3 regions of the Streptomyces sp. NPDC041068 genome follow, and region 3 is predicted to be linked to each of the others. Evidence: riboswitches for the same ligand, from Rfam matches in the RefSeq annotation. Region 3 holds a riboswitch; each other region holds the start of a gene.

Region 1 (9,361 bases), on a different contig from region 3:
TCCGGCACCGGTGTCCGCTTCATGCAGGGCGCGATCCTGTCCGTCCCGGTCATCGGCACGTACCTGTCGATGTTCCTGTTCGGCGGGGAGTTCCCGGGCGGCGACTTCGTGGCGCGGTTCTACTCGGTGCACATCCTGCTGCTGCCGGGCATCATGCTCGGCCTGATGGTGGCGCACCTGATCCTGGTCTTCTACCACAAGCACACGCAGTTCGCGGGCCCCGGGAAGACCAACAAGAACGTCGTCGGCATGCCGCTCCTTCCGGTCTACATGGCCAAGGCCGGAGGCTTCTTCTTCCTGGTCTTCGGTGTCATCGCGGCCATCGCGGCGATCGCCTCGATCAACCCGATCTGGGCTCTTGGCCCCTACCGTCCGGACCAGGTGTCCACCGGCGCCCAGCCCGACTGGTACATGGGCTTCGCCGAGGGTCTGATCCGTGTCATGCCGGGCTGGGAGATCAACCTCTGGGGCCACACGCTGGTCCTGGGCGTGTTCATCCCGCTGATCATCTTCCCGGTGGTCCTCGCGGCGATCGCGGTCTACCCGTTCATCGAGTCCTGGGTCACCGGGGACAAGCGCGAGCACCACATCCTGGACCGCCCGCGCAACGCCCCGACCCGTACGGCCTTCGGTGTCGCGTGGATCACGGCGTACATGATCATGCTCGTCGGTGGTGGAAACGACCTCTGGGCCACGCACTTCCACCTGTCGATCAACGCGATCACCTGGTTCGTCCGGATCTTCTTCTTCGCCGGACCGGTCATCGCCTTCATCGTCACCAAGCGGATCTGCCTGGGTCTGCAGCGGCGCGACAAGGACAAGGTGCTGCACGGACGCGAGTCCGGCATCATCAAGCGCCTGCCGCACGGCGAGTTCATCGAGGTCCACGAGCCGCTCAGCCAGGAGCAGCTGCACACCCTCACCGCGCACGAGCAGTACAAGCCGCTCGAGATCGGCCCGACGGTCGACGAGAACGGTGTCGAGCGCAAGGTGTCCGGTTCGCAGAAGCTCCGGGCCAAGCTCTCCAAGGGCTACTACGGGGAGGACAACCAGATCCCCAAGCCCACGGTCGAGGAGTACAAGGAGATCACCAGCGGCCACGGCCACCACTGATCACTTGAAGCTCATCGAGCTCTGACCACAAGGTCGCCACGGCGAGAGCCCCGTCCATTGCATGGACGGGGCTCTTTGCCGTCCCCAGGGCTGGATAGGGTGGTGCCATCCCCGTGTGTAGGGGTGTTTCCTTCCTACACCGACCCACATCGACGAAAAATCGACGAACACCAGGAGCGGCCATGAGCGCTGTGACCCCCGCAGGAGGCGACACCGCGGCGGGCCGGTCCTGGCCCGACGTACTGAACGGCCTGCTCGACGGGCGCGACCAGAGCGCCGACGACACCGCCTGGGCGATGGACCGCATCATGCGCGGCGAGGCGACCGACGCGCAGATCGCGGGCTTCGTCGTGGCGCTGCGGGCCAAGGGCGAGACCGTTGAGGAGATCTCCGGTCTGGTGCGCGCGATGTACGAGCACGCCAATGTGATCGAGGTGCCGGGCCAGACCGTCGACATCGTCGGCACCGGCGGCGACGGCGCCAAGACCGTCAACATCTCCACGATGTCCGCGATCGTCGTCGCCGGCGCGGGCGCCAAGGTCGTCAAGCACGGCAACCGCGCCGCGTCCTCGGCCAGCGGGGCCTCCGACGTCCTGGAGAAGCTCGGCGTGAACCTCCAGCTCACCCCGGCGCGGGTCGTCGAGGTCGCGGAGGAGGCCGGGATCACCTTCTGCTTCGCGGTGAAGTTCCACCCGGCGCTGCGGCACGCGGGCGCCGCGCGCGGCCAGTTGGGCATCAGGACCGTCTTCAACCTGCTGGGCCCGCTGACCAATCCGGCCCAGGTGCGGTCGCAGGCGGTCGGTGTCGCCGACGCGCGGATGGCGCCCGTCGTCGCCGGTGTCTTCGCCGAGCGCGGCAACTCCTCCCTCGTCTTCCGCGGTGACGACGGGCTCGACGAGCTGACCACGACGTCGACCTCGCGGATCTGGGCGGTGCGCGACGGCGTCGTGCGCGAGGAGGCCTTCGACCCCCGCGACGTGGGCATCGACCTGGTGCCCGTCGAGGCGCTGCGGGGCGCCGACGCCTCGTACAACGCCGAGGTGGCGCTGCGACTCCTCGACGGCGAGACCGGGCCGGTGCGGGATGCCGTGCTGCTGAACTCGGCGGCGGCGCTCGCGGCCCTCGCGCAGGGGGAGGGGAGCGTCGTGGAGCAGATCCGGGCCGGCATGGACCGGGCCGCGGAGTCGATCGACTCCGGCGCGGCGAAGAAGGCCCTGGAGCGGTGGGTGGCGGCAAGCAACCGCTGACTCCGCCGAAGGGCGACGAGTGTGACGCACGGCGCAGTCCAGATTTCGGACTGCGCCTTGCGCGTCGAAGATCGTGTGGCAGGATGCTGCACAGGTCATGAGTGACAGCGACTACGGCCCCGGCCCGCTGTCCGGCAACCCTCCGTCCGTGGCGGGGTGCCCCGGGTGAAGACCAGGCCGTACGCAGCAAGGCGTATGGCAAGCGCGGACCCCTCGCAACCCTGGGGTCCTGGTCCTCAAGGGAGCAGTCTCGTGAGCAAGCGAATGTGACAGGGCTTCCACGCCCCGCCTCCGCACACCCTTTTCACCTTTCTCCCGCGCCGTCGAAGCAGCTCTCGAAGCAGCTCCGGCGCGGTGAATTCACCTGCCTCTCACGGGAGTTCGCCATGTCTGTTTCCGCCGTTGCCGTCGACGCCTCCGTCTGTGCCCCGCTGCCGGTCCTCGGCAGGGACGTCACCGTTCCGCTGGTCACCGGTGGCGAAGTCACCTACGCCGCGCTCGACTACGCGGCGAGCGCGCCGGCGCTGCAGCGGGTCTGGGACGACGTGGCCGCGTACGCGCCGTACTACGGCAGCGTGCACCGCGGGGCCGGTTATCTGTCGCAGCTGTCGACCGACCTCTTCGAGAACTCCCGTAAGGCCGTCGCCGAGTTCCTCGGCTGCCGCGAGGGCGACCAGGTCGTCTTCACCCGGTCCACCACCGACTCGCTGAACCTGCTCGCCGCCGTGCTGCCCGCCGACTGCCAGGTCTTCGTCTACGAGACCGAGCACCACGCCTCGCTGCTGCCGTGGCGGGACGCGCGGGTGACCTACCTGAACGCGCCGCGCACCCCCGAAGAGGCGGTGCGGACGCTGGAGCGTGCGCTCGCCGACCGGGACCCCTACGGGCCCGCCCTGGTCTGCGTCACCGGCGCCTCCAACGTCACCGGAGAGCTCTGGCCGGTGCGCGAACTGGCGGCCGCCGCTCACGCGCACGGTGCCCGCATCGTGCTCGACGCCGCCCAGCTCGCGCCCCACCACCCCGTCTCCATCGCCGAGTTGGACGTCGACTGGGTCGCCTTCTCCGGGCACAAGCTGTACGCGCCCTTCGGCTCGGGCGTGCTCGCGGGCCGCTCCGACTGGCTGCGCGACGCCGAGCCCTACCTCGCGGGCGGCGGGGCGTCGCGGAAGGTGGCGCGGCGCGCCGACGGCGGCGTGGACGTGGAGTGGCACGAGAGCGCCGCGCGGCACGAGGCCGGCTCCCCGAACGTCATCGGCGTCTACTCCATCGCCTCCGCCTGCAAGGCGCTCACCGACGCGGGCTTCGACGAGCTCGTGGCCCGGGAGCAGTACCTGATCGGCAAGGTGCGCGAGGGCCTCGCCGAGGTGCCGCAGGTGCGGGTCCTCTCGCTCTTCGGGGACGACGCGCCGCGCGTGGGCGTCATCTCCTTCGTGGTGGAGGGCTGGAACAGCTCGCACTTCGCCGCCGCGCTCTCCGCCGAGTACGGGATCGGCGTGCGCGACGGCCTGTTCTGCGCCCACCCGCTGGTGCGCACCCTGCTGGGCAGCGAGCCCGACGAGCCCGGCGAGTGCGGCGCCCCCGAGGCCGAGCCGGGCGAGAAGTCCCTGAACGCGATCCGCGTGAGCTTCGGCGCGGGCACCCCCGACGAGCACGTCGAGCGTTTCGTGCGCGCCGTCAAGGAGCTTGTCGCGGACGGCGCGCGCTGGAACTACCGCACCGAGGACGGGCGTTGCGTGCCCGACACCACCGCCGCGTGAGTGCGCGGCGACGGCAGCCGTGAGCCGAGCTGGATCATCCGCAGGGCCCGTTCGGTCGCGTCGGTGAGGAACTCGCCGCCCCGGCCGAGCGCCTCTGTCAGCGAGACGGGGGCGGGCAGGATCGCACTGTAGGCGTCGACGCCCGCCGCCCGCACCTGGTGGGCGCCGTGGCCGATGGTGCCCGCGAGCACCAGGACCGGGCGGTCGAACCGCTTGGCGCGGCGGGCCACTTCGGCGGGGACCTTGCCGCGCGGCGTCTGGTGGTCCAGGGCGCCCTCCGCGGTGATGACGAGGTCGGCGCGGGCCAGGCGGGCGTCGAGGTCGAGCTGGCCGAGCAGCACGTCGAAGCGGGGGAGCAGGGCGGCGCCGAGCGCGGCGAGTCCGGCGCCGAGGCCGCCGGACGCGCCGGTGCCGGGGCCCTTGAAGAGGTCGGTCCGCACGTGCAGGTCGCGGGTGAGGACGGCCGCCCAGCGCTCCAGGGCCCCCGACAGCTCCTCGACCTGCGTGGGGGTCGCGCCCTTCTGGGGGCCGAAGACGCGGGCGACGCCGCGCTCGCCGCACAGGACGTTGAAGGGGTTGCAGGCGACACGGATCTCGGTGTCCGCGAGGCGGGGGTCGAGGTCGCTGGTGTCGATGCGGCTCAGACGTTTCAACTCCCTTCCGCCGCGCTGGAGTTCCCAGCCGTCGGCGTCCAGGAGGCGGGCGCCGAGGGCCTGCAGGGCGCCCGCGCCGCCGTCGGAGGTGCCCGAGTCGCCGCAGCCGACCAGGACGCGCCGCGCCCCGGTGTCGAGCGCGGCGCGGATCAGCTCGCCGACTCCGTACGTCGTGGTGGTGCCCGGGTCGCGCAGATCGCGGGGGACCAGGGAGAGCCCGGCCACGGCCGCCATCTCCACGACCGCCGTGCCGTCGCGGAGCAGGGCGAAGTGCGTGCCGATGCGCTGGCCGACGGGTCCTGTCGCGGGGAGGGCGACGAGGCGTCCGCCGTCCGCGGCCGCCAGCGCGCGGGCCGTGCCCTCGCCGCCGTCGACCAGCGGGATCAGATCGGTCTCGGCGTGCGGGACGACGCGGCGTACGCCCGCGGCGATGGCGTCGGCCGCGGAGCTCGCGGACAGGGACTCCTTGAAGCCGCTGGGGGCGATGGCGAAGCGGGTCAGCATGAGGGTCTCCTCGGGTGGTTCAGCGGTCTTCCGGTTCAGCGGTCTTCCGGTTCAGCGGACGGGGACGCCGAGCAGCGGCCACAGCGTCACGGCGAAGAGCAGGACGAGCGCGGCGCTCAGCGGTGCCAGGACCGCGGAGAGGCGCAGCAGGTCGCGCGGGGTGTAGGTGGGGGTGCCGGGGATCTCGGCGAAGAGGGTGACCGGCTTCGCGGAGGCGGGCAGCGTGTGGCAGAAGCCGGCGGCGGCCGTGGAGGCGAGGGCGGCGGCGACCGGGTTGACGCCCGCCCCGACGGCCGCAGCGACGACCAGCGGGACGAGCACCGAGGAGCGGGCCGAGCGGGACTGCAGGACGAGGTGCGCGGCGGTGCTGACCGCGACGACGACGGTGAGGAACACCCAGGGCGACAGGTCCAGGGGCAGCCCGGACACCAGCCACTTCGCCGCCCCCGAGTCGGCGAGCGCGACGCCCATCGCCATCGTCGCGGCCATGAACAGGAGCAGCGACCAGGGGACGGTCTTGAGGGCATCCTTGAGACGCACGGTGCCAAGGGCGGGGGAGGCGGCGACGACCGCGCCGATCAACGCGACGACGGCGGGCGGGACTTGGTGCAGCGGCTCGCTGCACCACAGCGCGACGACCGTGGCGAGCAGCAGGGCGCAGCGCGTCTCGCCGGGCTCCCAGGGGCCGGTGACGGGCTGCTCGCTGTGCTCCTGGAGCTGGTCGAGGGTGATGCGGACCGGGCCCGTGCGGTCGGCGCGCCGCGTGGTCGTCAACAGGACGGCCTCCGCCGCCAGATGGGAGGACGCCATGGCGAGCGGCAGGCCGAGCAGCAGCCACTGCGTGAAGCCGATCCGCTCGCCCGTCGCCTCCCACAGGACCGACACCGTGATCAGATGTGCTCCCGCGCCGATCAATGTCGCGACCGCGGACAGAAGGATTACGGTCGGGAAGAGCAGCGCGAGCATCACGACCAGTCGCTTCCGGTCGGCGAGGACCTTGGCGAGGGCGAGGAAGACGGGCAGCGCGAGCGCGGCGCGCCCCGAGGTGGCGGGCACCGCGAAGGCCGTCACGACGAGGGCCGCGGTCGTCAGATGCGTCAACTGCCGTACGCTGCGCGCCCCGCTGACGAGGAAGGCCGCCGCCCGGCCCGAGAGCCCGCTGCGCGCCACGGCGGCCGCGAGCACGAAGGCGCAGATCAGCAGCCACACCGTCTCGTCGCCGAGGGTGCCGAACAGTGTGTCGCTGCTGATCACGCCGGTCGCGGTGAGGGCGAGACCCGCGCCGAGCGCGATGTACGTGTCGTCGATCGGGGTGCCGATCCAGGCGCACGTCGCCAGGGCGAAGATGCCGAGCGTGAGGCGGGCGTCGCTGCCGAGGCCAGGGAAGTTCCCGGGGACCAGCAGCAGGGCGCAGATGCTGAGCGCGGTGCAGAGGGTCACGGCTTGCCGCAGGTTCAAGGTCACGCGGTTCAGCGTGGTGCGGCGCCGTGAGCCCTCAATGAGCCGTAGATGAAAGGAAGTTCACCGAGTGCGCGCAGGAGGTCGGGGCGCGCCGTGCGCAGGGGGCGGCAGCGCGGGCCCGACCGCGTCACTCGGGCAGCCTGTATCCCATGCCGCGCACCGTCTCCACCCGCTCCGAGCCCAGCTTCTTGCGCAGCGCCCTGACGTACACGTCCACGATGTTGGACCCCGGGTCGAAGTCGTATCCCCACACATGGGAGAGGATCTGCTCCCGCGAGAGCACCTGCCCGGGGTGGCGCAAGAACAGCTCAAGGAGGACGAACTCGCGCGCCGTCAGATCCACCGTCCGCTCGCCCGAACGAGCCCTGCGGGTCCGCAGGTCGAGGGTGAGCTCGCCGCTGCGCAGCACCGTCACCTCGGGGGCCCGCGCCGCCGTGCGCAGCCGCAGCCGCACCCGGGCGAGGAGCTCCTCGAAGCGGAAGGGCTTGGTCATCCAGTCGTCGGCGCCGCCCTCGAGGCCCGCCACCGTGTCGCGCACCGAGTCCCGTGCGGTCAGCACGATGACAGGCGTGGTCACACGGGCCTCGCGCAGCTGGCGCAGGACCGTGAAGCCGTCCTTGCCGGGCAGCCCGATGTCCAGGACGATCAGGTCGAAGCCGCCGGTCAGGGCGTAGTCGTGGGCGGTGTCCCCGTCGGCGACCACGGTGGTCGTGAAGCCGTTGGCGCGCAGCCCCTTCTCGACGAAGGAGGCGATGCGCTCCTCGTCCTCGACGATCAGTAGCCGGTTCACTGCTGCGCCGCCCCTTCCGAGTGCGTGTGTACGTGTGCGTGTACGAGGACGAAGGTGGCGCCGCCGCCCTCCGTGGGGCGCAGTTCGACGCGCCCGCCGTGGCCCTCGGCGATGGCCTTCACGATGGCGAGCCCGAGGCCCGCCCCGGTGGCGCGGGAGCCGCGCCGCGCGGTGCCGCGGCGGAACCGCTCGAAGATCACCGCGGCGTCCTGCGGCTGCACCCCGGGTCCGCTGTCGGCGACGTACAGCTCGATGTGTCCCTCGCGCAGCCGCGAGCCGATGCTGACGCGCTGTCCGGGCTGGGTGTGCTGGACGGCGTTCTGCGCCAGCTGCACCATCGCCTGGGTGATGCGCTGGGGGTCCAACTCGGCCTCGGCGTCGGCGACTTCGGCGAGCTTCCAGTCGCGCTCGCCGAGCGCCCTCGCCTTGACGAAGACGTCCGCGGTCAGCTCGGCGAGCTGCACCGGCCCGGGGGTGACGAAGTCGGGGCGCTCGGCCTTGGCGAGCAGCAGCAGGTCCTCGACGATGCGGCTCATCCGGTCCAGCTCCTCCATGACGATGCGGACCGTCTCCTCGCGCTCGCCCGGTTCGTCGCCCATCAGCTCCAGGTGACCCCGGACGATGGTGATGGGGGTGCGCAGCTCGTGGCCCGCGTCGTCGACGAACTCGCGCTGGGCCGCGAAGGCCCGCTCCAGGCGGTCCAGCATGCCGTTGAAGGTCTCGGCGAGGGCCGCGACGTCGTCCCTGCCCTGCACCGGGATCCGCCGGGTCAGGTCCTGCTCGGTGAGCTGCGCGGCGGTCGTCCGCACCAGGCGCACCGGTTTGAGGATGCGCCCGGCGACCGCCCAGCCGATGCCCGTCGTCAACAGGAGCGCGACGCCGGAGATGGCAAGCAGCATGGTGAACACGTCGCCGGCCTTGGCCTGTTCGCCGGCCGGGTGGAAGGCCACGACGAACGCCGCGGCCGGATGGCCCGCGCTCGCCCCGATCTCCACCTTCGCCCAGCGGACCTCGCCCCGGTCGCGGTAGAGCGTGCCGGTCGCGTCGGGGGACTCGAAGACGGCCCGCAGCGAGGCGGGGTCCTCGGCCAGCGGATGGTCGATCCGCGGCTCGCGGGACTGCTCCTTCTTGGCGGGCCCCCTGCCGTCGCGGCCGATCAGGCCGAGGAGCTCCTCGTCGGGGTCGGCGTACTGCCGTGACAGGAAGAGCCGCAGCAGGGGGTCGGGATCGGTGAACCGCTCGCCCGTGTGCGGGTCGACTCCTTCGCGCGCGAGGTTGGTGAACTCCCCGGTCTCCTGGGACAGGAGCCGGTCGATGCGGTGGTCGACGTCGCGCAGGAGAACCGAGCGTGTGGTGGCCGCGACCGCGGCGAGCGCGACGGTCATCACCACGAGCAGCCACAGCAGGATGCGGACCCGGGCGGATATCCAGCGGCGCGGGGGTTCAGCCGTCGTCACCGGGGCCGTCGTCGTCGTTGTCGCCCCGGCCTTCGTTGCCGTCGTCGTCGTTGTCATCGCCCGAGGGATTCTCGCTCACCGGCGGCGGTGACACCTTCTCGTCGCTCGGCGTGGGCCGGGGCGAGGTCGGCGTCGAGGACGGTGAGCCGCTCTCCAGTTCCACCTTCGGCGGGGACTTGGGCGGCTCGGGGTTGTCGGTGAGGGCGTAGCTGGTCGCGGCGATGCCGAGCGGGATCGCCACGACGGCCGCGAGGGCCGCCATGCGGTGGGAGAAGACCATGACAGCGAGGGTGGTGGGCGTACCGCGTCGGCAGGATGAGGCGAAGATGAAGAAACGCTCATCCGGCTCACGGCCGCCTGCGGAACGGGCCTGCGCCTG
Region 2 (9,361 bases), on a different contig from region 3:
CAAATGCCACGTAAGGCTCAAATGGGCAGCACTGTTTGGCTACTTCTTGTCGACTCCAGGCCGACTTCATATATGCGCTCGGCACTAACGGCGAAGCACGCTTCCCAACTGTACCGCGCTCAACCATGCAGAATTGCCCCCTCCGTTTCTCTCGCGGAGGGGGCAATTCAGATAACGCAGGGTACTTGCGAAAAGATCAGCCGCCGGCGACGGCGGGAATGATCGAGACGCCCGCGCCGTCCGGCGTCGCGGTCTCCAGACCCTGCTCGAAGCGGACGTCGTCGTCGTTCACGTACACGTTCACGAAGCGGCGCAGCTTGCCCTGGTCGTCCAGGACGCGGGCCGCGATGCCGGTGTGGTTCTTCTCCAGATCGGCGATGACCTCACCGAGGGTGGCCCCCTCGGCGGCGACCTCGGCCTGACCGCCGGTGTAGGTGCGAAGGATGGTGGGGATGCGGACGTTGACGCTCATGGGGTTCACCTCAAAGTACGGGGCGGGAGTGTGCCCCTGAAAGGGGCGCGGGGAACTGCGCGACCAGCCACGACGGTCCCGCAGTCGGGAGAAGGGGTCAGGCCCTACGGCGACTAGCCGGCGAGCCCCGCGGAGCGGAACGCCTCAAGGCTCGGCTTGATCGTGGCGGTGGCCTGCGACGTCTCGGCAACGGCGTCGAGGGTCTTGAGACCGTCCCCCGTGTTCAGCACGACCGTGGTGCGGGACGGGTCGATGAGACCGGCCTCGACCAGCTTCTTCGTGACGCCCACCGTCACACCGCCGGCAGTCTCCGCGAAGATCCCCTCGGTCCGCGCAAGGAGCTTGATGGCATCGACGACCTGCTCGTCGTTCACGTCCTCCACCGCGCCGCCGGTGCGACGGGCGATGTCCAGGACGTACGGACCGTCGGCCGGGTTGCCGATCGCCAGCGACTTGGCGATGGTGTTCGGCTTCTGGGGGCGCACGACGTCGTGGCCCGCCTTGAACGCCGCGGACACCGGCGAGCAGCCCTCGGCCTGCGCACCGAAGATCTTGTACGGCTTGTCCTCGACGAGGCCGAGCGCGATGAGCTCCTTCAGCCCCTTGTCGATCTTCGTGAGCTGCGAGCCCGAGGCGATCGGGATGACCAGCTGGTCGGGGAGGACCCACCCCAGCTGCTCGCAGATCTCGTACGCGAGGGTCTTGGAGCCCTCGCCGTAGTACGGCCGGAGGTTCACGTTGACGAAGCCCCAGCCCTCGCCCAGCGGGTCGCCGATGAGCTCGGAGCAGAAGCGGTTCACGTCGTCGTAGTTGCCCTCGATGCCGACGAGCTCGCCGCCGTAGACCGCGGCCATGACGACCTTGCCCTGCTCCAGGTCGTGCGGGATGAACACGCAGGACCGGAAGCCCGCGCGGGCGGCGGCGGCGCCCACGGCACCGGCGAGGTTGCCGGTGGAGGAGCAGGACAGGGTGGTGAAGCCGAAGGCGCGCGCGGCCTCCAGGGCCTGCGCCACGACGCGGTCCTTGAAGGAGTGCGTGGGGTTGCCGGAGTCGTCCTTGACGAACAACTTGCCCTGCTCGACGCCGAGTTCACGGGCGAGGTTGTCGGCCTTGACGAGCTTGGTCCAGCCGGGGTTGAGGTTCGGCTTGTCGGCCACGTCGGCGGGGACGGGGAGCAGCGGGGCGTAGCGCCAGATGTTGGCGGGGCCCGCCTCGATCCGCTTGCGCAGGGCCTCCGGGTCGCCGAGGGGCAGGTCGTACGCGACTTCGAGGGGGCCGAAACACTCGGCACAGGCGAAGACCGGTCCGAGCGGGAACTTGGTGCCGCACTCCCGGCAGGAGAGGCCCGAGGCGGGACCGAGGTCTACGGGGGTGGTGGTGCTTTCGGTGGCGACAGTCTGCACAGCCATGGAGGCGAGGCCCTTTCTCCTCATCTTCCTCGCGACGCATCTCGCCGCGAGACGGATTTGGCACCTTCCCTAGCCGGGAGCCTCGCGGCGCAGAAACGCGACGAGACCGGCTGGAGGGTTGCCGGGGCTTCAACGGGCCGTATCCCTCTGCCCCTCTGGATGAGCGGTATTCGATTGTGGGTTTCAGTTGTTGACCTGGAACGCGGCGGCGACCCCAACATGCGATGGTCACCGGCGTTGTTCAAGACTGTAACCGAAGCCCTGGACCCTTGAGATAGTCGTCCGAACCGCGAGATGGATCACATACGGGAGGACCCTGACCGTGCTGGAAGAGGTCGAGCGCTGGCTGAGCAGGCGTTCCTGGTCCGTCACCGACCGTCCACTGGAGCGCCTCGTCGCCGCCAAGCGCGCGTCGGGCACCTCGGTGAGCGTCGTGCTGCCCGCGCTGGACGAGGAGGAGACGGTCGGCGAGATCGTGGCCGAGATCCGCCGTGAGCTGATGGAGAAGACCTCGCTGGTCGACGAGCTCGTGGTGATCGACTCCGGCTCGCGGGACCGCACGGCGGAGGTCGCGGCGGCCGCGGGCGCCAAGGTCGTCCACCGGGACGAGGTCCTGCCGCGCATCGCGCCCGTCCCCGGCAAGGGTGAAGTTCTGTGGCGCTCGCTGCTCGTCACGAGCGGTGACGTCGTGGCGTTCGTCGACGCGGACCTGAAGGAGTTCTCCGCGGACTTCGTCTCGGGGATCGTGGGCCCGCTGCTCACCGACCCGGACGTGGACTTCGTGAAGGCGATGTACGACCGGCCGCTCGGCGGGGCGGCAGGCCAGGGCGGCCGCGTGACCGAGCTGATGGCGCGCCCGCTCCTGAACATGCACTGGCCCCAACTGGCGGGCTTCGTCCAGCCGTTGGGCGGCGAGTACGCGGCCCGCAGGTCGCTCCTGGAGCGGCTGCCGTTCCCCGTGGGGTACGGCGTGGAGCTGGGCCTGCTCGTCGACGCGCTGCACACGGTCGGCCTGGACGCCCTCGCGCAGGTGGACGTGGGCGTGCGCAAGCACCGGCACCAGGACGGGCAGGCGCTCGGGCGGATGGCGGCGGCGATCTACCGGACGGCGCAGCTGCGCCTGGCGCGCGGACATCTCGTACGCCCCGAGCTCACCCAGTTCGAGCGGGGTGAGCGCGGGTTCGAGCCGAGAACGTATGCGATCGACACGGAGGAACGGCCCCCCATGACCGATATCTCCGAGTATGCACACCGTCGCGTGGCGTAACCGCCCATGATCATGCGCTTTGCCTACATTGCCCATTTATGTGGGTCAGACATGCAATGAGAGCCATGCGGCGGGCGGGCGGACTGACGCTCGCCACCGCCACTGTCGCGGCCGGGGTGCTCACCGCGACCGCGACGCCCGCCGCCGCGGAGGTCATCGAGCCCTTCGCCAAGCGCTACGACGAGTCGCTGTACGGCGACTTCAAGACCATCGGCAACACGGTCCTGGACTGCCCGACGGGCCCCGCCGACGTGGCCGCCGCCTGCAAGGAGACCCAGCAGGCCCAGGGCACCAAGAACAACAACAACTTCATCGAGCGCCGCATCGACGTGGCCGGGCTGACCGGCACCTTCGACTCCAGCACGGGACAGGTGACCATCCCGCCCGGCGCGAAGGTCGACTACGCGCGGCTGTTCTGGGGCGGCAACGCGGGCACACACCGCTTCGGCAGGACCGTCCGCGACATCTGCGACCTCAACCGCGACGGCAACGCCCCGGTCGACCCCGCTCCCGGCGACCCGCTCACCACCCGTCCGGTCATCCGGGTCGGCGGCGGCGCGCAGTCCACGGTGGACGTCGAGAACGCGGTCCGCACCCCGAACGCCACCCAGGGCCCGCACTACTACACCGCCGAGGCCGACGTGACCTCCTCCTTCGCGGGCGCCACCACCGGCAGCCCGGTCGAGGTCGCCGTCGGCAACGTCTGGGCGCCGACCGGTCAGGGCTGCGTCGGCGGCTGGTCGCTGACCGTCGTCTACAAGTACGACGGGCCCAACGAGCAGTACGCGCCCGACCGCCGCAACGTCTACATCTGGGGCGGCCACGTCATCCAGCGCTCGGTCAGGCGGGCGGCGGCCCCGGCCGGCTCCACCACCGTCCCGGTGGACGGCTTCTACCGCACCGACGGCGACATCCACGCCAGCACGACGGCGTACGAGGGCGACTGGAACACCAAGGGCGACCAGTTCCTGGTCAACGACCGGCCCGTCACCGAGTCGCACACCGGCAGGACCGACAACTTCTTCATCAGCGAGGACGACGGCGCGGTCACGCCCAAGTACCGCAACAACCTGAGCATCGACGCCAAGGCCTTCGATGTGCCGGACGGGGCGATCCCCGTGGGCGCCACCTCCGCGAAGCTGACGTTCACCAGCACCGGCGACGTCTACGTCCCCTCGCAGCTGGCGCTCTCCGTGCCGGTCCCCGACCTGGAGGTCACCAAGACCGCCTCGCCGGCCAAGGTGAAGCCGGGTGAGAAGCTGACGTACACCGTCTCGGCGAAGAACATCAGCAAACTGCCCTACCCCGGCGCCAAGTTCAGCGACGACCTGAGCGGCAACCTCGACGACGCGGTGTACAACAACGACGCGAAGGCATCCACCGGCACCGTCTCGTACACGAAGCCGAAGATCGGGTACGTCGGTGACATCGCGCCAGGACAGACCGCGACCGTCACCTACTCGGTGACCGTCAACGACCCGGTCAGCGGCGACGGCAAGCTGCTCAACAACGTCGACGTGGAGACCCCGCGCTCCAACTGCGACAAGGACAGCACCGACCCGAACTGCACCTCCGAGCCGGTCATCGACTACCCCGAGCCGCCGATCGAGGTCATCAACCGGCCCGTCCGCCGGGTCGTCCCCGCGTGCGGCTCCACCACGAACACGATCACCCTCAAGAACACCTCGTCCGACCCCCGCATCGGCGCCTCCGCCTCGTGGCCCGTGAAGCCGGGATCCACGCCCGTCGCGAGCTCCGGGAAGGTCACCAGGCAGGGCTCCACGTACGTGTGGCGGGGCACCGTCCCGGCCAAGGGCAAGGTCACCGTCACCCAGAAGGTCAAGGTGTCCTGCACGCCCGGCGAGGTCACCGTCATCACGGTGACGGCGCCCGGCAGCAACTGCTCGAAGTCGAAGCGGGGCGGCGACGACCCGTGCACCTCGGCGGTCCTCGCCCAGCGGGTCCAGGCGCGGCCCGCGCCGCCGCAGCAGCAGCCCGGACAGCCGGAGCAGCCGCGCGACCAGCTCGCCGACACCGGCAGCGACTCCTCGACCATGCTCTACGGCGGGGTCGCGGCCGCGCTGTGCGGGCTCGGCGTGCTGGTGCTCGCCGCGGTGCGGGGGCGGCGCGACTGACCTGACGCCGTACACGGCCGGGCTCCGCGGATGTGCCGGAGCCCGGCCGTACGTTTGCCCGACCCCGGGACGGGCTACGTTTTGCCACATGGTCTCCGAGTCCGGATCGGCATCAGCGGCGGCATCAGTGTCGGCTTCCGCAGCGCAGGTACTCGTCGCGTCCAACCGCGGCCCCGTCTCGTACACGGTCGGGGAGGACGGGGAGCTCACCGCCAGGCGCGGCGGGGGCGGCCTGGTCTCCGGGCTGAGCGCGATCGGCGACCGGGCGGACTCCCTGTGGGTGTGCGCGGCGCTCGGCGAGGGCGACCGCGAGGCGGTGCGCCGGGGAGTCGGCGAACCCGGCGTACGGATGCTGGACATCGACGCGGGCTCCAGCGAGGGCGTGCACGCGGCCGCCTACAACGGCATCGCGAACTCGGCCCTGTGGTTCGTGCACCACATGCTCTACCAGACCCCTCTGGAGCCGACCTTCGGCCCGGAGTTCCGCGCGCAGTGGGCGGCGTACGAGACGTACAACCGCGCGTTCGCGCAGGCACTGGCCGCGGAGGCGGGCCCGGGGGCGGCGGTCCTCGTGCAGGACTACCACCTGGCGCTGGTGCCGGGGATGCTGCGCGAGCTCCGCGACGACCTGCGCATCGGCCACTTCTCCCACACGCCCTGGGCGCCCGCCGACTACTTCCGGATGCTGCCGGACGACGTGGCCGAGCAGCTGCTGCGCGGCATGCTCGGCGCCGACCGGCTCGGCTTCCTCACCGGGCGCTGGGCGGACGCCTTCACGGAGTGCTGCGTGCGGGTGCTCGGCGGGACGTCGGGGACGCGGATCGGGGTGCACGGGCTCGGTGCCGACGCGGACTTCCTGCGGGAGCGCTCGCGACGCGACGACGTCGAGGAGCGGATGCGGGCGCTGCGCGAGCAGGCGGGCGAGGACCGGAAGCTGATCGTGCGGGTGGACAGGACGGAGCTGTCCAAGAACATCGTGCGCGGGCTGCTCGCCTACCGGCAGCTCCTCGATGACCGCCCCGAGTGGCGCGAGCGGGTCGTGCACGTCGCCTTCGCCTACCCCTCGCGGCAGGACCTCGCGGTGTACCGCGACTACACGGCGGAGGTCTCCCGGGTCGCCGAGTCGATCAACTCCGAGTACGGCACGGAGAGTTGGACCCCGGTGGTCCTGCACGTCAAGGACGACTTCGCGCGCTCGCTCGCGGCGTACCGCCTCGCCGACGTGGCCCTGGTCAACCCCATCCGCGACGGCATGAACCTCGTCGCGAAGGAGGTCCCGGTGGTCTCCGACGAGGGCTGCGCGCTCGTGCTCTCCCGGGAGGCCGGTGCGTACGAGGAACTGGGCGAGGACGCGCTGCCGGTGAACCCGTACGACATCATGGCCACCGCCGCCGCCCTGCACACGGCGCTGACCATGCCGGACGACGAGCGCGCCGAGCGCACCAAGCGCCTCGCCGCGGCGGCGACGGCGCTGCCGCCCGCGCAGTGGTTCCTGGACCAGCTGCGGGCGCTCACCGACTGACGGCCGCCGTCCGGCCGCCGTCCAGTCCAAGCACCGCTTCGGTTTGTCCATGGGCCCGGTGCGCCGGCCGTCACTACGGTCCCCGCATGACCCTGCGCCGTACGAGCATCGTGACCCTCACGGCCCTCACCGCCCTCGCCGCGGCCGGCGCGGGCCTCACGCCCACCGCCGCCGCGCGATCCGGCACCGCGTACCACGTGGACTGCGCGAAGGGTGACGACACCGCGTCCGGCACCTCCGCGAGGGCGGCCTGGCGCACGGTGGCCAAGGCGAGCGGGCACACCTTCGGCCCCGGCGACCGGCTCCTGCTCAAGCGGGGCACAAGCTGCACGGGGGTGCTGGCTCCCAAAGGTGCGGGTGCGGCCGGCGCCCCCGTGCGCATCGACGCGTACGGCGACAAGCGGGCCGCCAAGCCCCGCGTCGAGGCCCAAGGGGCACGCGCCGCAGTGCACTTGGTCAACACCGAGCAGTGGGAGATCCGGAACCTGGACCTCTCCAACACCGGACCCGCGACCACCACCGAGCGCCGCGCGGGACTGTACGTGCAGCTCACCGACTACGGCACGGCCGAGCACTTCGTCGTCGACGGGGTGGACGTGCACGACGTCAACGGCGCCGACTTCAAGGACCCGGACCCCTCGGGCGGCATCCTCTTCGTCGTGCGGGGGACGGCGAAGCCGACGCGGTTCGCCGGAGTGCGTGTCGAGGACTCCACCGTGCGCCACGTCGACCGCACGGGCATCGGCATCATGTCGACGTGGGACGGCCCCGGGAAGTTCGCCACCGGCGTGCGGTTCCAGCGCAACAAGGCGTACGACGTGGGCGGCGACGGCATCGTCGTCCACGAGACCAGCAGGGCGCGCGTCGAGCACAACTACGTCGACGGCTTCAACATGCGCTCCGCCGGCTACAACGCGGGCGTGTGGGCCTGGGAGTCCGAGGACGCGCTCTACCAGTTCAACGAGGTCACCGGCGGCCACGGGACGCGCGACTCGATGGCGTACGACATCGACGGCGGCAACGTCCGCAACACCTACCGCTACAACTACAGCCACGACAACGAAGGCGGCTTCCTACTCGTCTGCAACGGCGAGGGCAAGGTCAGCGACGGCAACAGGATCCACGACAACATCAGCGTCAACGACCGCAACACGACGTCCCCTTACGCCGTGATCTCGGTGGTGTGCGGGGCGGCCACGGACACACAGGTCTACCGGAACACGGTCGTCACCGACCGCGCGGACACCGCCCTGGTCTCCAACAACGGCCCGACCGGCGTGACCTTCCGGGACAACGTCTTCGTCGGGGCGTCCACCGGGTCGGGCTCCCCCATCGAGGACACGGTCAGCACCTACGAGGGCAACCTGTACTGGAACACCGCACAGCCCCGCGACACGAAGGCCGTGAACGCCGATCCGCGGTTCGTCTCCGCGGCGCCCGCGAAGCCCGGTGACGTACGCCTGAAGGACGGTTCACCGGCGCGGGGCGCCGGGGTGGGTACGGACGACGGGACCGCGTACGACTACTTCGGGAACCCGATCCCGGACCCGCCCAACATCGGTGCCGATCAGGCGCGTTGAGCGGGGCCGCCGAGGCGGGCGGCGATCGCCGACAGCAGGCGCACCACGCCGAGCGGTCCTTCCACCACCAGGTCGGCCCGCCCGGCGAGCTCCGCGACCTCCGCGCTGCCGCTGCACACGAGCAGGCCCGCGACACCGTCCGAGCGGAGCTTCTCGACCGCGCCGAAGGCGGGCAGGTCGCCGAGGTCGTCACCGGCGTAGAGGACGGACTCCGCGCCGACCTCGCGCAGGTACTCGGCGAGGGCGACGCCCTTGTCCATGCCCGGGGGCCGGAGCTCCAGGACGAGGCGGCCGGGTTCGACGATCAGGTCGTGCCGGTTCGCCAGCTGGGCGAGCGGTCCGCGCAGCGCCTCGAAGGCGGCCTGCGGGTCCTCGGCGCGGCGCGTGTGGACCGCGACCGCGCGGCCCTTCTCCTCGATCCAGGTGCCGCGCCAGGCGCCGATCGAGTCGAGGAATCCGGGGAGTTCGGCGCGGACCGCCGCGACCCCGGGGTGCGGCTCGGCTGCGTGGACGGTGCCGGTGACGGCGTCCCAGCTCTCGGCGCCGTAGTGCCCGAGGACGACGAGGTGTTCCAGGCCCGGTACGCCCGCGAAGCCGCCGTACCGGACGGCGACGCCGGCGGGCCGTCCGGTGACCACGGCGACGGACCGCAGGCGCGGGGCGAGCGCGGCGAGCGCGGGGACGGCGTCGGGGTGGGCGCGGGCCTGCTCGGGGTCGGGCACGATCGGGGCGAGCGTGCCGTCGAAGTCCAGGGCCACGACGGCCCGTTCGGGGCGTGCGAGGAGCGCGGCGAGGCCGTCGCGCCCTGCGGGCGTCACGGGCTCGGGCAGGTCCGGCGGCTCGGGCAGGTCCGGCAGGGAGTACGTAGGGTCACCCATGGGCCCGACCTTAGCCGCGTCAGCGCTCGTCGCGCCGTGACTCCCGCACCCGCCGCAGCCGATTGACCGTAATCGGGTCATGGGCGAGCGCCCTGGGG
Region 3 (9,361 bases):
CTCGACCTGCACTGGATCTCCGAGGACGCCACCCGCGGCGCACTGCGCGCCCTGCAGCTGTGGTTCGACCACGCGCCGCCCGCCACGGCCTCGCTCCTCGACCTCAACCACCTGGCGCACGCGCTGTGGGGCGCCCACCAGTTCCACGACGCGGCACGGGTGTTCACCGCCCTCGACCCGTTCTTCACGGTCGTGCCCTGGACGTACCGCACCCTCTCCCCCGGCACCGTCGACGCGGCCGCCGAGGTCTTCGCCCAGGCCCGCACCCGCTGCTTCAACGCCACCAGGGGCCCCGGCCCCGCCTAGCCCCCCCCCCGCAGATTCCCCCACTCCCGCCACCGCTCCCCCGGAGGTCCGTCCGTGTCCCGCACCACCTGGTCGTCGAGCACCGTCCCAGCGCCACGCCAGGACGAGGAGGAGCGACTCAGAGAACTCGGCTACCAGCCCGTCCTCGCCCGCCGCATGGGTGGCTTCGGCAACTTCGCCATCAGCTTCTCCGTCATCTCCGTCCTCTCCGGCTGCATGACGCTGTACGGCTTCGGCCTGACCACCGGCGGCCCCGCCGTGATGCTCTGGGGCTGGGTCGGCGTCGGCCTCTTCGTGCTCTGCGTGGGCCTCGCGCTCGCCGAGGTCACCAGCGCCTACCCGACGTCGGGCGCCCTCTACTACATGGCCGACCGGCTCGGCGGGCGCCGCTGGGGCTGGTACACGGGCTGGCTCAACCTGCTCGGCCTGCTCGGTGCCATCGCCGGCATCGACTACGGCGCGGCCCTGTTCACCGGCGCGTTCCTGAACCTCAGGTTCGGCTTCGAGCCGACCCCGGAGAAGACCTTCCTGATCTTCCTCTGCATCCTGCTGCTGCACGCCGTCCTGAATCTCTTCAACGTCCGCCTGGTCAGCCTGCTCAACTCGATCAGCGTGTGGTGGCACCTGGCCGGCGTCACCGTGATCGTCGGCGTCCTCGCGATCGTCCCCGACCACCACCAGTCCCCGTCGGACGTCTTCCTCGAGTACTTCGACGGCACGGGCTGGGACAACCCGCTCTACGTCACCGCGATCGGCCTGCTCCTCGCGCAGTACACGTTCTCCGGGTACGACGCATCGGCACACCTGTCGGAGGAGACCTCCAACGCGTCGGTGACCGCGGCGCGCGGCATCGTGCGCGCCATCTGGGCGTCGTGGATCGCCGGCTTCGTGCTGCTGACCGGGCTGACCTTCGCCATCCAGGACTATGCGGGCACGCTCGCCACGGACACCGGGGTGCCGCCCGCGCAGATCATGATCGACGCCATCGGCGAGTCCGGGGCGACCGCGCTGCTGCTCATCGTGATCGTGGCGCAGCTGTTCTGCGGCAACGCCGAGACGGCCGCCGCGAGCCGCATGGTGTTCGCGTTCAGCCGCGACAACGCCCTGCCCGGCTCCGCCCTGTGGCGCAAGGTCAGCTCCCGCACCCAGGTACCGGTGCCCGCGGTGTGGCTGTCGGTGGGTCTGGCCGCGGTGATCGCCCTGCCGTCCCTGTACTCGACGACCGCGTACACGGCCGTGACCGCGATCAACGTCATCGGCATCACGCCCGCGTACGCCATCCCGATCTTCCTGCGGCTCCGGGCGGGCGACAGCTTCCGGCCGGGGCCGTGGAACCTGGGCCGCTGGAGCAAGCCCATCGGCTGGATCGCGGTGCTCTGGGTGGCGTTCGTGACGGTGCTCTTCTGTCTGCCGCAGGTCTCGCCGGTGACGGCCGAGACGATGAACTACGCCTCGATCGCGCTCGCCGTGGTCCTCGTCCTGGCCACCGTCTGGTGGTTCGTGGCGCGCCGCTCCTACAGCACGCCGCAGGCCTACGGCTCGGACCGCGAGCAGGCGGAGGTCGCGGAGAACATCGTCTGAACCCGCTCGCACAGGAGACCCGCTCGCACAGGATCTTCTTCGGCTGAACCCGCCTACACCGAACGGTCGTTGAGGATCTTCTGGAAGAGCCGGTGGTCGCGCCAGGCGCCGTTGATGTACAGGTAGCCCGGCGCGACCCCGTACTCCTCGAAACCGCACTTCGCCAGCACGCGCTGCGACGCGGTGTTGTGGAGCAGCGTGCCCGCCTCGACGCGGTGCAGACCGAGTTGGGCGTCGGCGGCCTCGCACACGTGCCGCGCGGCGCCGGACGCGAGGCCGCGGCCCTGGTGCTCCGCGTCGATCCAGTAGCCGAGGTTCGCACTGCGGGCCGGGCCGAGCACGATGTTCGACAGCGCGGCGTGACCGACGATCTCGCCCCCGCTGTCGAGCACCCAGTGCGCCGACCGCCCCGCCCGGCCGTCCGCCAACTGCGCCCGGACCCGCTCGACTTGGCCCTCCTCGCTGAAGAAGGCCTCGGGCCGGTCCGGGTCCCAGGGGTCCAGGTGCGCGCGGTTGCGCCGGTAGGCACGCGCGAGCGCCCGGGCGTCGTCGAGCGTGACGGGCCGGATGAGGACGTCTGTCGCGAGGGTGACCGCTCCACTGATCATGCGCCAAGCGTACGAGGGGTCACCCCCGGAGCGGAGGGTTCACCTCTGGGAGCGTCAGCGTCCGCCCGCGACCCTCAGCACCGTGCCCGTCGTGTACGAGGCGTCGCCCGAGAGCAGCCACGAGACCGCCGCCGCGACCTCCGAGGGCTGCCCCGAGCGCCCCATCGGGATGCCGGACGCGAGCTTCGCGGGACGCTCGGGGTCGGCGTGGAAATCGCTCCAGATCACGCCGGGGGCAACGGCGTTGACGCGGATGCCGTCGCCCGCGACCTCCTTGGAGAGGCCGATCGTCATCGTGTCGACGGCGCCCTTGGCGGCGGCGTAGTGGACGTACTCGCCCGGGGAGCCGAGCGTGGCGGCGGCGGACGAGACGTTCACGATCGCGCCGCCGCCCGCCTTGAGGTCCCGCACCGCGCGCCGGGCGCAGAGCAGATATCCGAGGACGTTCACTTCGAGGGCCCGGCGCATGCCCTCGGCGTCGGCGTCGGCGAGCGGGCCGACGGGGCCGCTCACCCCTGCGTTGTTGACCAGGCCCGTGACCTGGCCGAGCTCGGCCGCGGCGATGTCGAAGAGACGGTCGACGTCGGCCTCGTCGGCGGTGTCGACCTGGACGGTGACGCAGCGGCGGCCGGCCGCGCGCACCGCTTCGGCGGCCTTCTCCGCGGCCGCCTCGTCCGAGCGGTAGCCGATGACGACGTCGTGGCCGTCCTCGGCGAGGCGGGCGCTGACAGCGGCGCCGATACCGCGGCTGCCGCCGGTGACGACGGTGACGGGGTGGTGCTGCACGGGGACCTCCGGCTGTGGGTGGCTGACTGTCGCGCCGCCCGGACGCGGGGATCGCCCGCGTCCGGCACGGCGTCATCCTACGAAGCGGTGATCTTCGTCAGCGGCCAGGGGCCGCGGGGTCCGCCTCGGGTGCCACGCAGACCAGCGTGGTGCCGACGGTGTCGCGCCGCAGCCGCAGCAGGTTCCAGCGGGGCTGCCACTGGGCGAGGCCCTTGTGCTCCCGCAGCAGGGCGCGCAGCCGCTCCGGGTCGTGCGTCCACAGGGTGGCGGGCACGCCCCGGGTCGGGCCGAGCACATGGAGGGCGATGCGGCCGTCGTCCCGTACGTCGTGCGAGGACAGCAGCACGTCGATGAGCGTGCCGGGGTCCTTCGCGCTGCCCTGCGCCTGGATCCAGTGGACCTGGTGGCCGGGCGTGCACGTGTCGCAGGTGTCGTGGTCGCAGATGGCGTGCGGGTGCGTCATGGAGCGCCTCCGGAGTCGTGGACCCCGGGTGTCGCCGACCCGGTGATCCGCCGTTCCCCGCGCACGTCGCGCGGGGCGGGTCGTCACCCGGGGCACCCGCGACGGAGCGGGGTGCCGTCCAGCGAGCCGGGGCTTGACACTGGAACTCGTGACCCGCCCCGACCGTAACACGGGCCCTACTGAGGCGTCGCCGGAGTAATCGCATCCTCCGGAGCGGCCTCCTCCGCGGGCAGGCTGTCCATGAAGGAGCTGACCGAGAAGACCGCGTTGCCGGGTCCGGCCGGGCCGTAACCGGGCGGCGAGGACAGGCCGTTGGCCTCCATCGTGGCGCGGTAGGCCTCCAGGAGCCGTACGTGGTACTCCAGCGGGGCGCCCTGCGGATTGGCCTTGCCCAGCGGTGTCGTGGGCTCCGGGCACCAGGTGGTGAAGCGGGGCGTGATGCCGCGCGACATGAAGTACTGCAGCCCCTCGACGGTGGAGTCGATGGCCTCGTCGACCGTCTTGAAGCCGAACGGCTCCGCCATCTCCACGCCCGCCACGAAGTTGGGGATCACGTTGCGCGGACCGAACACCTCGGCGGAGTCCAGGATGCGGCGGTGCCACTCGTCACGGCCGACGTAGCGCTCCTTGCCGGGGCAGTAGCGCTCGAAGAGATACGGGTCCCACACCTCGTAGTTGGGGTGGTAGATCCGCACGCCGTAGTCGTGGAAGCGCTGCACGTCGGCCTTGGGCAGGGCCTGGGCGACGACCTTGCCGATCCAGCGGCCGGGGAAGCGCTCCTCGATGGCCTTGGCGTACTGGCCGTAGAAGTCCGCCTCGTCCTTGCCGCCGACCTTCGAGGTGACGGCGCCGCCGGTCAGCGTGTAGGCGGTGGAGGACTTGTTGGTGTCGTACTTGTCGATGATCGCGAGGGCCTCCAGGACCTCCTCCACCGGCTTCACACCGGTGTAGGGACGCCCGGCGGCCTTGTGCTGGCGCCAGTTGTGGTTGATGTCGCAGTACTGGCACTCCTCCTTGGCGCCGAAGTACTGGCAGACCCGGAAGACCGTGAGATAGATGAGGTAGCCCCACTGGATGGTGGGGGCCACCTCCATCACGGACTTGCCGTTCTCCAGCGTGTGCCGGTAGTAGTCCGGCATCGGCGGCAGGCCCACGTCGGAGATGCGCACGCCGTCCAGGTAGAGGCCGAGCACGCCGTTGTCGTCGGCCGCGACCCGGTACGGAGACGACGGGTTCACGCGGACCGAGACGACGGTGCGGCGCAGCTCGTAGGGGCCGCCGGTGAGGACGATCTCCTCGGGCGGGCGGCGCAGGGCCGCGGCGCCCAGCTCGGGGAGCGTGCCGTGGTCGAAGGAGAAGATGAAGTACGACTTCGGCTTGACGTCGCCGGAAGCCTCGTTGGAGGTATCGCTGAGCGCCGACTCGTCGAAGGCGATGCCGCCGCGCAGCAGATCCTCCTTGATCACGGCTTCCCGCGGCACGTGCGGGAACCGCTCCATGAGTGACTCGATGAGTTCGGTACGGCTCTCGCTGCGGCTTGGCATGGGCCGGGCACCTCGGAATCCTGTCGGTCGATCTGTCCCGTCCACGCTAATACCCGCCCGATCCGCCGCGGATCCGACTCCGGTCGCAGGGCACATCCTCCGTAGGGCTAGGCTCCAGGTGGCGTGCCTCCTTCGATGACGGTGCCCGACTTCGGTACGTCGAGGTCCGTGAGATACCGCACGACCGTCTCCGCCTCCGCGCCGCCGTTGAAGATCTTCACGGCATGGCCCCATCCCGCGACCTCGACGAGCGTCGCCGCGTCGCCGAGCCGTTTCTTGGCCGAACGCGCCCAGTCGATCGGCGTGGCGTTGTCGTGACGGGCGCCGATGAGGAGCAGCGGCGTCTCGACCTCGGTCCGCTCGGTCGCCTTGGCGCTCGGTGCCGGGACGCCCTGGCAGAGATTGGCGTACGAGACGGTGTTCGGGGAGTGACCGAAGCGGGGCGCGGCCTCGCGGGCGGCACGCTGGTCGGCCAGATAGGCGCCGGCGTTCGGTGCGCGGAGGTTCAGGTCGGCGCAGACGGAGAGGTCGGCGCCGGGCAGCAGCTTCTCCCGCGGTGCGTCGCCCTCGTCGGTCTCCCACGCCTTGCCGCTGTCCAGGCTGTCCAGGTACTCGGCGACGGCGGGCCAGGACGGCGTGAGCAGCATCGCGTCGACCGTGCCGTCGAGCTCGGTGAGCGGGACGTCCTTGCCGCCGCCCCGCAGCTTCCCCTCGGCGGCCCGCGCCGCCAGGCGCTCGTACACCTGCCAGGGGTCCCGCTCTCCCAGCGCGCAGTCGCGGGTCCGCCCGCACCACTTGGCGAACTCGTCGAAGGCGCCTTCCAGCGCCTTCGCCCCGGTCACGCCGAAGGATCGGCGGCCGATCCCGGGGTCCATGACGCCGTCGAGCACGGCGGCCCGCACCCGGTCGCCGTGCTCGGCGGCGTACCGCTGGCCGTAGACCGTGCCGTACGAGTGGCCGTACAGGGAGATCGTGTCCTCGCCGAGCGCGGCGCGAATGACGTCCATGTCGCGGCTGACGCTGCCCGCGTCGGTGTGCCGGGCGACGGCTCCGGAGGTCTTCGCGCAGTCCGCGGCGAGCTCGGTCACACGCTTCTTCATCCGCACGAAGTCGCCGGGCGTCGCGGCGGGCCGCCTGTCCTTCAGCACGGCGGCCATCGGTCCGGCCGGGCACTGGACCGGACCGCTGAGACCGACGCCGCGCGGGTCGAAGCTCACGACGTCGAAGCGGCGCTCGGCACCGCCCCACTCCTTGGTCTGCGCGACGTTCTGGACGCCGGAGTTGCCGGGGCCGCCCGGCAGGAACATCAGCGTGCCGATGCGCCGGTCGGGGCGGGTCGCCTGCCGCCGGACCACCGCGACGTCGATCTTCTCGCCGTCCGGCGAGGACCAGTCCACGGGGACGCGGACGGTGCCGCACTCGGCGCCCTTGGGCGCCCCTTCGGTGGCGTCGGCCGGGCAGGCCTTCCACGTGATGCGCTGCCGCTCGGGGCCCGCCTTCTGGGGGCGCTCCGGTGTGCCGGAGGAGCAGGCGGCCAGCGCGAGCAGGGCGGCGCCCGTGGTCGCGGCGGTCAGCGCCCCCTTCGTACGAGGCCGCATCGGCTTCGTACGCGACCGCATCAGCCCTTCGCCTTCATCGCGACGTCGTTGTCCTGCCAGGCGTACAGCACGCCGTCCACCGTCGCGCCGGACCACGCGCCGCAGTTCGTGTCGGCCTTCGCGGCGAGGTCGGAGGGGAACCAGTCGGCCTTCAGGCGCGGCTTGCCCTGCGGGTCGCCCTTGGTGCACTGGGCGGGGAACTTCCCGTCCGGCGTCTTGAACGTGATGATCCGGTCGTCGCCGGTCGTCGACATGACGTACTTGATGCCGGACGCGTCGTCGGGCAGCCAGCGCGGCATGGACTTGCGGGCGCTCTTCGCCGCGGCGCCGTCCTGGTAGGACGCCTTCTCCTCGTGGTCGTCGAAGGGGTTCATCGAACCGCCGCAGGCCGTCAGGGAGAGGGCGAGGGCGGCGGCGCCGAGCGCGCAGAGCGTGGCGCGGACGGCTCGGGGGCGGAGCGAGGCCTGGCGGAGAGGTCGGTGCATCGTGGTCGCTTTCCTCGGAATGGGAGTGACTGGGTCGGTGCGACTGAGTCGGTGTGACTGGGGTCGGTGCGACTGAGTCGGGTGACCGAATCGGATTGATTAGGTCTGTTCGACTGAGTTGACTGAGTCGGGTGACCGAATCGGAGTGACTGCTTCCACGGTCGTCGACCCGGGTGTCCCCGCGCCTCGGCCCATCGGTCGATCGCCGACGCCCCGATCAGGCTTTCGGCTGATCCGTCCCGTACGACCTGATGCGTACATTCGGTACGTGGATGATCACCGCCCGCCGCCGGGGCCCGCCCGTACGCGCCTCGGCAGGCCCCTCCTGTTCGCCGTGCCCGCCGCGTTCCTGTGGATCGGCGACCTGGTGTCGAGCCGGCCCGACGGTCCCTGGGCGACGCTCGTCTCCGGGCCGCTGGCCGTCGCCGTGCTGCTGATGCGGCGCGGTCCGGGGATCGAAGTGCGGGCCGCCGTCGCGACCGCGGGGTCCGCGGCGCTGACGCTTGGCCTGTACCTCGCCTCCGCGACCGGCACCTGGGGGCTTCTGGAGTCCTTCGCGCTGCTCGCCCTGCTCACGGTCACCGCCCGCACGGCGCGGCTGCCCGCCGCGTACGTCCTGTGTCCGCTGCTCGCGCTGGCCGTCGCGGTCCTGCCCGTCCGGACCGGCATCCACTCCGACGCCGAGACCTTCGCGTTCATCCTCACGGTCGCGGCGGGCGGCGCCCTCGCGCTCGGCGGCTATCTGCGGTCCCTGGACAACCGGCGGGCCCTCGCGGTGACCGCCACGCAGGAGGAGGAGCGCCGCCGCATCGCCCGCGACCTGCACGACTTCGTCGCCCACCACGTGACCGGCATCGTCGTGCAGGCCCAGGCGGCCCGCGCCATCCGCGAGGTCGCCCCCGAGCAGCTCGACCCGCTGCTCGCCGGGATCGAGAAGGCCGGCGGCGAGACCCTCGACTCGATGCGGCGCCTGGTCCATGTGCTGCGCGCGGAGCCCGGCGCCACGACCAGGCCCGACGACCTGCTCGCCGAGCTGGCCTCGCTGGTCGCCGCGGCCCACGGCGGGGCGGCCACCCTGGAGGTGACCGCGCGGGCCCGCGCCGCCGCGCTCGCGCCCGAGGTCGAGACGGCCGTGCACCGCGTCGTCCAGGAGGCGCTCACCAACGTCACCCGGCACGCGCCCGGCGCCACGGACATCCGGGTGCGGATCGCCACCGAGGCCGGGGAGCTCGTCGTCGAGGTGGTCAACGGACCTGCGGGGCAGCGCCGTTCGGGAGACCGGACACCGCCCGGCGGCCACGGCGGCCTCGGTCTGATCGGGCTGCGCGAACGGGTCGCAGCGGTCGGCGGCGGCCTCGACGCGGGCCCGCTGCCGGACGGGGGCTGGCGGGTCCGCGCCACGCTTCCCGTGCTGCGCCTGCCAGAATCGGGGTCATGAGCAGCGGGACGCCGGTGAGGGTGCTGATCGCGGACGACCAGGAGATGGTGCGGACCGGGTTCCGCCTCATCCTGTCCGCGCAGCCGGACATCGAGGTGGTCGGCGAGGCCGCGGACGGCGCCGCGTGCGTGGAGCTCGCGCGGCGTCTGCGGCCCGACGTCTGCCTGGTCGACGTCCGCATGCCGAAGCTGAACGGCCTGGAGGTGACCCGCAAGCTCGCCGGGCCCGGCGCCGTCGACCCCCTGCACGTCGTGGTCGTCACCACCTTCGACCAGGACGACTACCTCGACGAGGCGCTGCGCGGCGGCGCCGTCGGCTTCCTGCTCAAGGACGCGGGTCCCGGGCTGCTCGTGGAGGCGGTGCGCGCCGCCGCCCGCGGCGACGCGCTCGTCTCCCCCGCCGTGACGCTGCGGCTCCTGGAACGCATGGCGGACCGGCACGGCCCGCAGTGCGGCGCGGCGGCCACCGTGCCCGCTCCCGGCACCCTCTCGGAACGCGAGCTGGACGTCGTCCGGCTCGTCGCGCGCGGGCGCACCAATCAGGAGATCGCCG

The links. A riboswitch is a leader RNA that binds a small molecule or an ion and turns the genes downstream of it on or off. The one in region 3 is predicted to bind S-adenosylmethionine.
Region 1: it holds a riboswitch for S-adenosylmethionine, as region 3 does, so the genes downstream of both, AB0B50_RS16980 (aminotransferase class V-fold PLP-dependent enzyme) here and AB0B50_RS06955 (hypothetical protein) in region 3, are expected to answer to the same signal.
Region 2: it holds a riboswitch for S-adenosylmethionine, as region 3 does, so the genes downstream of both, thrC (threonine synthase) here and AB0B50_RS06955 (hypothetical protein) in region 3, are expected to answer to the same signal.

What each region holds. Positions count from the first base shown of each region.
Region 1 covers NZ_JBEZCG010000006.1:496,148-505,508, forward strand. Annotated here, with positions in the region: gene AB0B50_RS16970 (cytochrome bc complex cytochrome b subunit) at 1-1,113, shown strand, start outside; gene trpD (anthranilate phosphoribosyltransferase) at 1,296-2,360, shown strand; SAM riboswitch class IV at 2,454-2,571, shown strand; gene AB0B50_RS16980 (aminotransferase class V-fold PLP-dependent enzyme) at 2,747-4,117, shown strand; gene AB0B50_RS16985 (glycerate kinase) at 4,069-5,274, opposite strand; gene AB0B50_RS16990 (SLC13 family permease) at 5,326-6,738, opposite strand; gene AB0B50_RS16995 (response regulator transcription factor) at 6,863-7,525, opposite strand; gene AB0B50_RS17000 (ATP-binding protein) at 7,522-8,982, opposite strand; gene AB0B50_RS17005 (small secreted hydrophilic protein) at 8,969-9,262, opposite strand.
Region 2 covers NZ_JBEZCG010000024.1:104,484-113,844, forward strand. Annotated here, with positions in the region: gene AB0B50_RS39525 (ubiquitin-like small modifier protein 1) at 197-472, opposite strand; gene thrC (threonine synthase) at 586-1,881, opposite strand; SAM riboswitch class I at 1,899-2,047, opposite strand; gene AB0B50_RS39535 (glucosyl-3-phosphoglycerate synthase) at 2,204-3,148, shown strand; gene AB0B50_RS39540 (hypothetical protein) at 3,214-5,283, shown strand; gene AB0B50_RS39545 (trehalose-6-phosphate synthase) at 5,372-6,805, shown strand; gene AB0B50_RS39550 (right-handed parallel beta-helix repeat-containing protein) at 6,892-8,385, shown strand; gene otsB (trehalose-phosphatase) at 8,373-9,263, opposite strand; gene AB0B50_RS39560 (DUF3263 domain-containing protein) at 9,283-9,361, opposite strand, start outside.
Region 3 covers NZ_JBEZCG010000002.1:697,945-707,305, reverse strand. Annotated here, with positions in the region: gene AB0B50_RS06975 (hypothetical protein) at 1-306, shown strand, start outside; gene AB0B50_RS06970 (amino acid permease) at 361-1,887, shown strand; gene AB0B50_RS06965 (GNAT family protein) at 1,941-2,495, opposite strand; gene AB0B50_RS06960 (SDR family oxidoreductase) at 2,550-3,281, opposite strand; gene AB0B50_RS06955 (hypothetical protein) at 3,379-3,744, opposite strand; SAM riboswitch class IV at 3,789-3,898, opposite strand; gene AB0B50_RS06950 (radical SAM protein) at 3,921-5,288, opposite strand; gene AB0B50_RS06945 (alpha/beta fold hydrolase) at 5,396-6,907, opposite strand; gene AB0B50_RS06940 (hypothetical protein) at 6,907-7,371, opposite strand; gene AB0B50_RS06935 (histidine kinase) at 7,640-8,809, shown strand; gene AB0B50_RS06930 (response regulator transcription factor) at 8,806-9,361, shown strand, end outside.